Regions from separate parts of the Paenarthrobacter sp. CC6 genome, predicted to be linked through region 2. Evidence: riboswitches for the same ligand, from Rfam matches in the RefSeq annotation. Region 2 holds a riboswitch; each other region holds the start of a gene.
What was found. A riboswitch is a leader RNA that binds a small molecule or an ion and turns the genes downstream of it on or off. The one in region 2 is predicted to bind cyclic di-AMP.

Region 1 (3,114 bases), on a different contig from region 2:
CAGGCCCACCATGGTGCCCATGGCGTCGAAGAAGATGCTCAGCAGGATCACGAACGCCAGCAGCGCCGCGGCGATGAAGCCGAGGTGTTCGAAGGCCCCGAAGGGGTTGGCCTTGCCGATCAGGGAGAGGTCCGGAGCGCCCCACTCCGACAAAGTGGGGGCCACCAGGGACCAGCCACGGGGGTTGACGTTCTTGCCATCGAAGCTGGGGCCGATGTGGAGGGTGAATTCGAGGATCGCAGCCAGAGCGGTGGAGACCACGATGCCGATCAGGATGGCGCCTCGGACCTTGCGGACCACCAGGGCGATGGTCAGGATCAAACCGACGGCAAACACCAGAGTGGGCCAGCCCATGAGCTTCCCGTCAACACCGAGGCCCAGCGGAACAGTCGTGCCCGCAGCGTCCGGGATGCGCCGGACGAAACCGGCGTTCACCAGGCCGATCAGGGCAATGAACAAGCCGATGCCCACCACGATCGCCGTCTTCAACGCCTCCGGCACAGCCTTGAAAACCGCGGTGCGGAAGCCGGTGAGCACAAGGATGAGCATCGTGACACCGGAGAGGACAACAAGGCCCATCATGTCGGGCCAGGTCAGCTGCGGGTGCGAGGCCACGGTAACCGCGACGAACGCATTCACGCCCAGCCCGGTAGCCACAGCGAAGGGGTGCTTGGCCCAGGCGCCCATGAGGATGGTCAGGATGCCGGCGACGAACGCCGTGGTGGCTGCGACCGCGGTGAAGCCCAGGGAAGCTCCGCTGGAGTCTGCCCCCGAGAGGATCAGCGGGTTCAGCACAACGATGTAGCTCATGGCGAAGAATGTCGCGAAGCCGCCACGGATTTCCCTTGAGTACGTGGAGCCACGTTCGGAAATCTTGAAATAGCGGTCCACTGCAGAACCTTGTTTAAGCATGAAGGTCTCCGGGTATTGGGGGGAGTGTGCTCTCAAATCCTATGCCGTTGAATGTGGGAGCTTCGGACCATTCCCCTAGTCTGTAAGGAAGCCAACACTAGGAGAAACCGCCCCATGCGTACCATCCGCCCGCTTCTGGCCGCCGTCGTCGCCGCCCTTGCCTTCGCGTCTGCCCTGCTGTTTTCCGCGGCTCCGGCGTCCGCGCACGACGTCGCGGAATCCACAGCGCCGGCGAACGGTGCAACCGTGGCTGAAGTGCCGGCGTCGGTCTCCATTACGTTCAACAACCGGCCTCTGGCCATCGGATCGGGCGTCTCCGTAACCTCCGGCGGCGAGAACTGGGCAGACGGGCCGGTCGAGATCATCGACAGCCAGGCCGTGCAGAAGCTCCGGGCCGGCGCGCCGGCGGGGGAGTACACGGTGGTGTGGCGCGTTGTCAGCTCCGATTCGCACCCCATCGAGGGCACCTTCAAGTTCACGGCCACAGCGGGAAGCACGACGGCGGCAAGCGGCTCGGCCGCCCCCTCGGCGTCCGCTTCGGCCACCTCGGGAACGGTGCCGTCCGCGGGTACGGCGCCTCCGGGAACAGCCAGCAGTTCGCCCGCCGCAGATGCGTCCCAGCCGTTCCCCTGGAGCATTGTTGTCATTGCGGTTGTTGCGGTTGCGCTCGTGATCTTCCTTGCCGTTACAGCCCGCAGGAAACTTGCCGGCTCGGATGACGAAAACCGCCCGGAAGCCGCGGAATAGCGGGCTTTTCTACGTAGCTGCGAATATCTCGGTTCGGTTACCGCGACACGCCAAAGCCGCAGTCCTCGTTACTTAAATGTGACTTCGACGGGATCATCGCGTACGGTAGTACCTGTGCCTGTTCCACGTAGCGGGCACTTCCGGCCTGATTGCCTAGCTCTGCCGCAGTCCGGAATCCGTTCGCAGACAAACCTACGGCAGAGACGGGGAACCCATTTTGGGCCGCTTTCGAGCGTGCCTTGGGGTGAAGTCACGAAGCTTCCGCTGAACAGCGGGGGATAGTGGCCGGGTGACTCCCATCCGAATCCGACAGCTAACCTCGCAGGCATCGGGAGAGGCTCTTTCATGTCTTCACGCATTCTTCGCGGCCGTCGTAAGGCGGACAGCGTACGTCCTAATCCGTTCATCTCCATCTCCAAGGCAGTTGCCAGCAACGCTTCCGGCGCTGGCCGCCAGGCAGCTGTTATCGCAGCAGCTTCCGGACTCGTTCTGACCGGCTCTGTCGCTGCACACGCTGCAGAGGCTCCGGTCCAGCGCGATGCCAGCCCCGCCACGGTCGCCGAGACCGCTTCCGAGGCCCCCACCAAGGTTGTTACCGCTCTTTCTACGGCTACCGTCAACTTCGAGCGTCCGGCTGTTGCTTCCGTTGCAGCTCCGGTCATCGAAAAGCCGGCTCCTGTAGTTGAAGCCCCCGCTGCCAAGCCGGCTGCCGTTACCGCTGCCGCAGCTGCGGCTCCCGTAGCTGCCCAGGCTGCAGTTGCAGCTCCGGCCGCTGTTGCACCTGCTGCTGCTCCTGTAGCTGCTGCTCCCGCTGCCGGTGGCGTCAACGCTGCCATGGTTGCCTCGGCTTACGCCCAGATCGGCATCATGCAGGACTGCACCGCCATGGTTGAGCGGGCCCTCGGTTCCGCCGGCATTCCGGTTGGCGACCTCGCTCCCATGCAGTTCATGAACTACGGCAAGGTTGTCAGCGACCCGCAGCCGGGCGACATGATCGTCCAGTCCGGCCACGTCGCCATCTACATCGGCAACGGCCAGGCAATCAGCGGTGGCATCAACGGCAACCAGACGGGCATCCACCCGATCAGCTGGTTGACCGCTACTGGTCCCATCACGTACGTACGCGCTGGCGCATAAGCCTCACGCTTCAACGCAGAGGCCGGTGTCTCCGAAGCTCATCTTCGAGGACACCGGCCTTTGGCGTTTAAAATTCGTGTTGCGGCTGCCGTGAATGATGCCGGCTAGGCGATGGCGATGCCCGGGCCGCCCGGGAGCGCCACTTTGGTGGAGATTGCCTGGCCCACTGCCTTGGCTTGCCGCAGGACTTCCTTGGGGCTGGGCGTAATGAGCTCGCCCACGCCCACCAGGTGCATCCCCACTGCCCGCATCGCGGAGACCAGGTTCTGCCCGACGGCGATTCCAAGTTCGGCCAGCATGCGGCGCAGCTGGCTCTGG
Region 2 (3,114 bases):
GGGAATCCGGAGGACGGGCAGACCACGCGCAGGTCCTGGTCCATTACCAGCTTGAGCTCGCCAAGCGTGCCGGCCGGACCGTGGACCGCGTCATCCTGGGGATCAGCGAACCCTTCCAGGTGATCAGGCAGCTCGCGGGGGCGTACCGGCAGTCCAAGGTTGCTGCGCAGGCGGCGGCCGTGGATGCGCAGCTCGGGGAACTGGTGGACAGCCGTTCCGTGGGCGTGTACCAGCTCTTTGACCGCCTGCTGGCACCGGGCGGCTGGGACGATACCGGCTCGGTGCATTTCCGGACGCTTGAGGACCAGGACAAAAACGGCGAGCTCCTGCCGGTCCTGGAGCTTCTCTACGACAACGACAGTGCCGTGCAGGATGTCGCGGCGAAACTTCACCTCCACAGGAGCAGCATCTACAACAGGCTCGGACGCATCCGCCAGCTCATCGGTGCTGATCCCTTGAACGGTGCCATCCGGCTTGAATTGCATGCTGCCTTGAAGGCGCGGCGCTGGGCCGGCAGGCCGCGGATCTGAGCCGGACCGCGGATCTAAGCACCGGCAAGACTCAGCGTAAGAAACAGATAAGGCAGGTACCCGCGCGGGTACCTGCCTTGTCTGATGCCAATGCGCTTGCCTGGCCGTTCACGGGGGAACGCGTCAGGAGCGCCTCAGCCGCTGGCAACTCCAGCGGCCCAAACGGTGCCGGAACGTTGCCGTGCGGCTGCTGCTGCAGTACCGCCCGTGCCAGCCGGCGTGCACGTTGGTGCGGGGCAACCGCGTGCTCACTGCAGTGCCTTCTGTGCGGCGTCAAGGAGCGATTCCAAGGTGGACGCCTGCGGCTGAGGCGACGTGCCTGCGGTGGGCTTGCCGGTGGGCCGGGGCTTTGCCGTTTGCGTTCCCGTCGGTGTTGGCGTCGGGGTCGGCGTGGGAGTGGTGGTCGGCGTCGGCGTCGTGGTGGGCGTCGGTGTTGCCGGCGGCGTCGTGATCGTGTCCGAGGGCACGTCGCCGGGCGCCGGCGCAGGTTGGGTCGGAGCCGGAGTGCCGGCTACGGGGGACGGCGCTGCGACTGCCGGGGCGGACGCAGAAGGGACCCAGACGGGGTCTGCCAGTGAGACGTGCGGTGAAGGAACCGACGACGGCGAAACCGCCGCAGGTGCCTCCGGTACCGTGGCCGGTTGGCCTGCTTCGGATGACGATTGACCCGACGACGACGGGGAGGACGCTGTGGTGTAGGAAGCCCGGGGCGCAGGGGCTGCCGAGCCCGGTTGGCGGTCCTCGCCACTCTGGCCGCCGCTGGCTTCCTGGGCCGGACTTTCCTGACCGAAGAACGGAAGCTCCAGTGCCTGCCCGACGGTTCCCGCAGTCAGTACCAGGCCCAGTGCTCCGGCAACCACTGCCATGCGCTGGCTCATGTGCTTCACCGACGCGGCTTTCCGCAGAACAGCTTGGGGTTCGCGGCCAAATGAGGAGGTGGTGCCGAGGGTTGATGCCGTCACCGGCGGAGGTGTCTTGCGGGATGCCGCCGGGGCCGGGGCAGCCGCTTCGGCTCCGGCTTCCCCGCGGGTGGCTGCCTTGCGTGCGGCAACCACGGGAATGGCTGACGTGGGAGGCCCTGGTGTGGTGGATGCCGGAGCTGCGGCCCGCGCGGCTTCGACTACCGGAATCGCTGCGGTTGCCGGCTCCGGGCCTGCGGTTGCCGGCTCCGGAAGCGCAGGGGCTGCCTTCGGCTCGGCAGGGGCGATCACAGCCCTTGCCGCACGCTCACGCTCAGCGGCCCGGGCCGCAGCCCGCGTGGTGGGCGCAGCCGTAGCGGGTGATGCCGGAGTGGGTGCCGTTACGGTGGGGATCGCCGTCGTGGCTGGTTCCGGGGATCCGCTGGGTTGGGCCCGACGGCGTCCGGTTGGCTTGGTGCGCTCGCGCTCGAGTTGCGCGCGGCGTGGGTTATCCATGGTTGGGGACATGGTTGTGCCTCTCAACGCCTGCGAGGTTAGCTGTCGGGTTCGGACGAGGCCGTCCGGCCGCGCGTGGCGGCTTCACCCCAAGGGCTTGCGGAGAAAACAAGCCCGGGAAACTGTGGGTCCCCCGTCTCTGCCGCGGGTCTGGCGGATCCTGGATTGCGGCAGAGCCCGGCGTCAATCCAGAAGCGGCCCAGCGGAGATCGGGTCGCCCTACGACCGTACAGGAGGCGGAAAGTAAAGTCACATTAATGTAACGGGCGGTAGTTCTGCCCCCGCGGGAGGGTGCTACCGCTTAGGCTTCGGGGCCGGTGCGGGGGCGGGGATTTCGTGTTCGATTTTCCGGACCTGGTGGGCTTGATGTGTGGCAGGGCGGAAGACTTCGTCTGCGATCCCCAGCATGCCGCCTGCTGCGGCCCGCCGGACGCCGCGCTTGTTCTCCCGCGCAATCCAGTACCAAAGCGCGCCCATGAGCGCGGGAACTCCGAGCACTGCTGCCAACACGGCCAAGATGTCCATCCGCCAACACTAGCCTTGGGCACGTACTGGCCGGTAGACATGAGCTATGGACCTACCAGTGATGCCGCCCGTTTCGCCCATGCTCGCCAAGTCCGTCCCGAACATCCCCGACGTTGGGCATTACGAGCCCAAATGGGACGGATTCCGGACCATCGTCTTCAAGGACGGGGACGACATCGTCCTGGGCAGCCGCAACGAGAAGCCCATGACCCGCTACTTCCCGGAGCTGGTGGAAGCGCTGAAGAAGAACCTTCCGGACAAGTGCGTTGTGGACGGCGAGATCATCCTGATCCAGGGCAACAGGCTTGAGTTCGAGGTGCTGCAGCAGCGAATCCATCCCGCGGACAGCCGGGTTCGGATGCTTGCGGAGAAGACGCCGGCGTCCCTGGTGGCGTTCGACCTGCTTGCCCTCGGCGACGAGGATCTGACCGGCCGGCCCTTCGCCGAGCGGCGCGCGGCCTTGGAGAAAGCCCTCGCCGACGCCCGGCCTCCTGTGTACGTAACGCCTGCGGTGACGGACCTGGGGCGCGCCAAGGAATGGTTCGTGCAGCTTGAGGGAGCAGGCCTCGACGGCGTGCTGTCGAAACCGCTCGACGGCACCTACCAGCCGAACAAGCGGGTGATGTTCAAGACGAAGCATGAGC
Region 3 (3,114 bases), on a different contig from region 2:
TGAAGTCGGTACGCTCCTGCGGATCGTCATCGTGACCTCGGTGGTCATCGAAGCGGGGCTGGCCATCGCCCTGATCCCCCGCTTCGTGGTCCTGGGCGAGCCGTTCTGGCAAGCCGTGTGGCACGGCGTCTTCTACTCCATCTCAGCTTTCAACAACGCAGGGTTCACACCCCATTCGGACGGGATCGTCCCTTACGAAACCGACCTGTGGATCTTGGTCCCGCTGATGCTGGGCGTTTTCCTCGGCAGCCTGGGCTTCCCGGTAGTCATGGTCCTCCGGCAGAACGGGCTGAACTGGAAGAAGTGGAACCTCCACACCAAGCTCACCATCCAGGTCTCCCTCATCCTGCTCGCGGCAGGTACGGTCCTGTGGGCAGTCATGGAGTGGGACAACGTTCGGACCATCGGTACCTTGGAGGCCGGCGAGAAGGTCATCCATTCGCTCTTTGCCTCTGTCATGACACGCTCGGGCGGTTTCAACCTGGTGGATCAGAACCAGATGGAATCCACCACGATGCTCCTCACCGACGCGCTCATGTTCGCCGGCGGCGGGTCGGCCTCCACAGCCGGCGGCATCAAGGTGACCACCATCGCCGTCATGTTCCTGGCCATAGTGGCCGAAGCCCGCGGCGATGCCGACGTGAAGGTCTATGGCCGCACCATTCCCCAGGGCACCATGCGGGTGGCGATCTCCGTGATCGTCGCAGGAGCCACCCTTGTGTCCGTCGCCGCCTTTCTGCTCCTGCAGATCAGCGGGGCCTCCCTTGACCGGGTACTGTTCGAAACCATCTCGGCCTTTGGCACCGTGGGACTGAGCACCAACCTCAGTGCCGAGCTGCCGCCAATCGGGGTGTACGTCTTATCGGCTCTGATGTTCGCCGGGCGCGTCGGCACCGTCACCCTGGCCGCTGCACTGGCCCTGCGCCAACGCAGCCAGCTGTACCACTACCCCGAAGAGCGACCGATCATTGGCTGACCCCGCCCCTGGAGGGTGGGAGGTGCCCCCATCCGGGTCAGATCCAGCCTTGCGGATTTACCGTCTGACCGTTCAGGAGTACTTCGAAGTGCAGGTGGCAGCCGGTAGAGGCTCCGGTGGTCCCGGCCGCGGCAAGCCGCTGGCCGGCGGTCACGGTCGCCCCGACAGAGGTTTCGATGGACGCCAAGTGGTTATAAGTACTCTTCAGGCCGTTACCGTGGTCCACCACAATCCTGTTTCCGCCTCCATAAGCGGACCAACCGGCCTCCACGACCGTTCCAGCGCCCGCGGCGAATACTGCGGTCTGACACGCTGCCACGAGGTCAAGACCGGTGTGGAGCTCCCCGGAGCCGCTGATCGGGCTGGAGCGGATACCGAACGGCGAAGTGACCGACATGCTGGCCAGCGGCGCGCCGAGCCGGGCAGAGGAAGCAGCGGGTGCGGCAGCGACAGCCTTCGGTGCTGCCGTGCCCGCGGCGGCAACCTGGGCCTTGGCCGGTGCGGGAACCGGCGCCTGCTCGGTGGTGACAGCCGGCCGTTCATAGCTGATGGATGCCCCGGCCGAGGCCTGAACCGGTGCACTGGAGGCTTGTGCCGTTGAGGCTTGCACGGCGGGACCGGTGGCTGTTCCGGTGGGGGCTGGGCCGGCGTGGGCTGCGGTGAGTGAGGCCGTCAGGATCGCGGCGACGCTCAGCGTGGCGGCAGCGGTGACCTGTTTGCGCCGACTCCCGCCTGGCCCGGCGGCCGGCACACCCCGGTGCTGCGGCGTAGTCGGGGATGTCGTCGGGGCAGACGCGCGGGGGAAGGGACCCGAGGTTGGTTTTCGGCGCCGGCCATGGGGGGATGAGGAAGTCAAAGGGGATCCTTTCGTTCGCCTGCGAAGTTAGCTGTCGGGTTCGAGCCAAGGAAAATGCCCGGCCGCTGACCCGGTGGCCATCTGACCACCGGCGTCGCGGCTCCACCCCAAGGCAGGCTGGCTGCCGATTGTGGGTCCTCCACCCCCGCCGTGAAAAGGGATAGTCGTTTGATGCCGCCGGCGGGGCTGAGCGTACGGCATCAAGGGTTTTAGTACAGAAAAACCTGAACTAATAGTAGCCACAAAGCGTCATCGTTACAATTTCGTGACACGGCGCTGGGCGGCACCGGGGCTTGAACCCGGCGGGGTGCTGCTTCCGGCGGTCCGGACCACAGCAACATCTGGGCATGTCGTCAGATGTGCAGCCAATGGTGTCAACGAACCCCACCTCGGGATGGTTCCGGTACCGGGGCATGCCACCACGGAGCCCTTGTGATTGAGGTCCCGGTGCCGCGGAGCACGTCGGGGCCAGCTGAAGGATCCTGGTGTTCTCTTACGAGTACGCGGTTCGTTTCTGCGGAGGAGGGTAGAACCGGACACCCACGCCCAGGGGCCTGTCGGTGTGACAGCCTGGATGCCACTGTCGACCGGCCCAGGGCGGGGGGCTTAGAGCCCCATGGAGTCCAGAAGGGCGTCTTCTTCTTCGGAGCCGGAGCGCTTGGGCCGGGAGGGAACCCGGGGCTGCTGAACGGCTTCAGCCGGGTCCGCCGTGTTCTCCGGCATGTCGGATTCCTCGCGCCCGATCCGGGCCTGTTGCCGAGCCATGTATCCGAAGCCGACGAACGCCAGAACTCCAAAGGTGATCCACTGCAGGGCATAGGACAGGTTCGAGCCTTCCTTGACGGCGGGTGCGGCGAGTGGCTGGGGGGCCACGGACGGTGGTGGAGACTCCGAGGCCATCACCCCGTAGCTGCCCGTCATGAGCGGGTAATCCAGTTGCCTCCCGTAATGGGACAGGTCGATGCTGGCCAGCTGGCCCTCGGGCGCGTCACGGCCGAGATCAGGTTCGGACGGCTTGATCCGGATGACCGCTGCAACCTCACCGGTCGGCGGGCCGGGCACCGCGTCGGGGTATCCGGGCCGGTCATTGCCTATCGGCAGCCATCCTCTGTTGATCGCGATCGTCTCACCGGAGCTCAACCGGAACGGGACCAGAACCTCGTATCCGGCGGCGGAATTGTTGGGCCGGTTCCTGACGATTCTCTGGTCCTGCGCAAGGTACCAGCCCGTCACCGATACAGTCGTCCACTTCGCCTCAGGGTCGGCAACGGCGAAGTATGTA
Region 4 (3,114 bases), on a different contig from region 2:
CCGAACGCCAGGTGCGCCGCCGTAAGAGCCCGTTGCGCCAGGTTGCCGACTTCGCCGCAGCAAGTGGCGTCGGGCAGAAGGCCGGAGTTGCGCTTGCCGCCACCGGACTTGCCCTGACTGTCGGCCTGCCGGCCACCAGCCCCGTCATGGCCACCTCGGAATCGGGACAGTCCGAATCTGCCCTGGCCGTTGGCGGCACTGTGGGAAGCCAGCCCGAGGTTTCCGCGGCAGCATCAGCCAAAATCGACTTCAGCCGCGCAGCTGTAGCCACCGCTGCGGACCCTGACGGAAAACTGAAGCAACTGCTCAGCGCCCAGTCGGCCGGCAGCATCCAGCGTGCTTCTTCCGTGGGCACCCTGGGCAGCCCCCTCGACACGCTCACCACCGCTTCCCCCTTCGGTTACCGCGTCAGCCCCCTCACGGGCGGCACCGGCGACTTCCACCGCGGCCAGGACTTCGTGGCCCAATGCGGAACTGCCGTGCATGCAGCTGCAGCAGGCAAAGTTACTTTTGCCGGGTGGCACGAGTACGGCGGAGGCAACCGCGTGGTTGTGGATCACGGCAACGGCCTGGAGACCACGTACAACCACCTGTCGTCCTTCAACGTCCAGGTGGGCCAGACGGTCAACCGCGGGGACACCGTAGCCCTGAGCGGCACCACAGGCGCCTCCACCGGCTGCCACCTCCACTTCGAAGTACAGGTCAACGGCGAGGTCGTTGACCCCATGGGCTGGCTCTAAGCCAGTTGATGGTGCTCTCTCGCATTGATGACAGGCCTCGTGACCTGAATGTGACATTCGCTTTCAATTGTTATAACCTTCAGAGCGCATCGGCTTTTTAGGGGGCCGGTGCACTTGAGTGGATTGCCTAGCTCTGCCACCACTCGAGGTCCGTTCGCAAAATCGTCTGGCAGGGGCGGGGGAACCACTTCTGGTCTTCGAATGAAGGCCTTGGGGTTAAGTCGCAAAGTTTCCCAGTGAAGCAGCGCGGCCGGATGACTCCCATCCGAATCCGACAGCTCACCTCGCAGGCATTGGGAGAGGCTACCTACGTGTCATCACGCACTACCCCTGCGCGCCATCGCGCTGAATCGGTTCGTTCGAACCCGTTGAACACTCTTTCGAAGGCTGTTTCCTCGAACGCCGGTACCGTTGGCCGCCAGGCCGCCGTGCTGGCAGCAGCCTCAGGCCTCGTCCTTACTGTCGGGTTGCCGGCTCACGCCGCTGACACCGACGTCTCCACCTCGGAAGTCTCCAGCACCCAGCAGCTGGCTGCCACCGCAGTGGTCACTGCAGAGCCAACAGCCACCGTCTCCTTCGAGAGCCCCGTCGTGGCCACCAAGGAAGCCCCCAAGGTTGTCCAGCGTGCGGCCCTGGTCACAGAGCGCACGGCGGATGAAGCCACTGCAGTCACTGCCCAGTCCTCCGAAGCCAAGGAGTCCGCCTCCAGCGCGGCAGCATCCGGGCTCGCAGCGATTGCCTACACAGGAATCGGCTCGCCTTACGTATGGGGCGGCACTACTCCGAGCGGCTGGGACTGCTCCGGCTTCACCCAGTGGGTCTACGCCCAGGCCGGCATCAGCATCCCCCGCGTCAACGCCTGGACGGCCATGAAGCCCACCAGCGCACCCCAGCCCGGTGACCTGGTCATGCAGAACGGCGGTGCGCACGTAGGCATCTACGTCGGCAACGGCATGATGATCAGTGCTTTGAACCCGGGCCAGGGAACCCTGCTGCACTCCGTGGCCTCCACCGGCACATCTTCGTTCTTCACCCTCCGCTAGAAACAACCCGATTCGGGGCCGGCTGACGTACCCCTGCCAGCTGACCCACTACCCACAGGTACCCCAACTGCCTGCGGATACGAAAGAGAAAACAATGACCAGTGCACACAAAGTTGCACGGCACCGCGCTGAGGCCCCCAAGACCAGCTCGCTTGCCGTCATCGCAAAGGCCGTCACCGTCAACGCCGGTGGCGTCGGCCGCCAGGCAGCAGTCATCGCCGCAGCTTCAGGCTTGGTGCTGACCAGCGGTATCGCTGCCAATGCTGCTGAGACGAATGTCGACCGCGAATCGACGTCGACCTCCGCCCTCGATGTCCAGTCTGTTGCCCAGGCCACCATCGCTGCGGACTCCACGGTTGCCATCTCTTACGAGCGTCCCGTGGTCACCACCGTGGAAGCTCCGGCTCCCGTGGTTGAAGAGACCCCGGCAAAGGTTGAGGCCAAGGCATCGACCAAGTCCACCGCCACCGCGGCTCCGGCCACGAACGCCTCAGTGGCCGTCAGCACTGCCACCCCTGCACCGGCTGCTCCGGCTGCGTCCAGCGGACTCGGCGCGGCAATTGCTGCCGCCGCGTACGCCCAGCTCGGTGTCACGCAGGACTGCACCATGCTGGTCACCAACTCCCTGGCAGCAGTGGGAATCCACTTCCACGACTGGCCCGCCGGTTACCTTTCGCTGGGCCGCACCGTGAGTGCAGCAGAAGCGCAGCCCGGGGACCTCGCCTACTACGCCAACGGCGGTTTGGCCGGACAGGCACACATTGCTGTGTACGTCGGCAACGGCATGGCAGTCCACGGTGGATGGAACGGATCCACCACGGCACTGTTCAGCGTCAACGTCGGCTCCGGCCCGGTCTTCATCCGCGTCAACGGCTGACAATCAGCTCCCGGAACACCCCGCAGGCAGATGCCTGCGGGGTGTTTTGCTTTAATCACGCGTGAACTTTTGCCGACACTGTGAGCGAAACGACAAATAAATTCGTTGATACGGCATATAAGTGCTTACCCTTGTGTTGTCGATCCACAGCCCGTACATGCAGAGGGCAGCCGGCCCTCGTGCCCCTGACGGGTGCGGCCGTGAAGAGGTACGTGCATGCGCACACTCGTTCTGAATGCTGGATATGAACCGCTGGCGGTAATAACATTCCGCCGGGCGCTGGTCCTTGTGCTCACTGGGAAAGCAAGCGTAGTGGCCGAAGGCGACGAGCCTGTCGTCGGGCCACAGGAGATTCTCGGACGCCCCTCCGTGATCCTCCTTAACCGCTACATCCGCCCCAAGTACAACAAGATCACTGCCGTGAGTCGCCGCGGGGTTCTTCGCCGCGACGGTC

Region 1: it holds a riboswitch for cyclic di-AMP, as region 2 does, so the genes downstream of both, PV760_RS21190 (NlpC/P60 family protein) here and PV760_RS20985 (hypothetical protein) in region 2, are expected to answer to the same signal.
Region 3: it holds a riboswitch for cyclic di-AMP, as region 2 does, so the genes downstream of both, PV760_RS13290 (M23 family metallopeptidase) here and PV760_RS20985 (hypothetical protein) in region 2, are expected to answer to the same signal.
Region 4: it holds a riboswitch for cyclic di-AMP, as region 2 does, so the genes downstream of both, PV760_RS17810 (C40 family peptidase) here and PV760_RS20985 (hypothetical protein) in region 2, are expected to answer to the same signal.

What each region holds. Positions count from the first base shown of each region.
Region 1 covers NZ_JARDAN010000036.1:4,886-7,999, forward strand. The annotation lists gene PV760_RS21180 (NCS2 family permease) at 1-912, opposite strand, end outside; gene PV760_RS21185 (copper resistance CopC family protein) at 1,027-1,659, shown strand; cyclic di-AMP (ydaO/yuaA leader) riboswitch at 1,834-2,001, shown strand; gene PV760_RS21190 (NlpC/P60 family protein) at 2,005-2,796, shown strand; gene PV760_RS21195 (NAD(P)/FAD-dependent oxidoreductase) at 2,901-3,114, opposite strand, start outside.
Region 2 covers NZ_JARDAN010000034.1:24,062-27,175, reverse strand. The annotation lists gene PV760_RS20990 (PucR family transcriptional regulator) at 1-530, shown strand, start outside; gene PV760_RS20985 (hypothetical protein) at 779-1,945, opposite strand; cyclic di-AMP (ydaO/yuaA leader) riboswitch at 1,961-2,111, opposite strand; gene PV760_RS20980 (hypothetical protein) at 2,240-2,470, opposite strand; gene PV760_RS20975 (ATP-dependent DNA ligase) at 2,517-3,114, shown strand, end outside.
Region 3 covers NZ_JARDAN010000011.1:50,431-53,544, forward strand. The annotation lists gene PV760_RS13285 (TrkH family potassium uptake protein) at 1-976, shown strand, start outside; gene PV760_RS13290 (M23 family metallopeptidase) at 1,014-1,832, opposite strand; cyclic di-AMP (ydaO/yuaA leader) riboswitch at 1,836-2,009, opposite strand; gene PV760_RS13295 (SURF1 family cytochrome oxidase biogenesis protein) at 2,439-3,114, opposite strand, start outside.
Region 4 covers NZ_JARDAN010000020.1:60,318-63,431, reverse strand. The annotation lists gene PV760_RS17815 (M23 family metallopeptidase) at 1-740, shown strand, start outside; cyclic di-AMP (ydaO/yuaA leader) riboswitch at 886-1,047, shown strand; gene PV760_RS17810 (C40 family peptidase) at 1,109-1,783, shown strand; gene PV760_RS17805 (NlpC/P60 family protein) at 1,878-2,660, shown strand; gene PV760_RS17800 (HNH endonuclease) at 2,877-3,114, shown strand, end outside.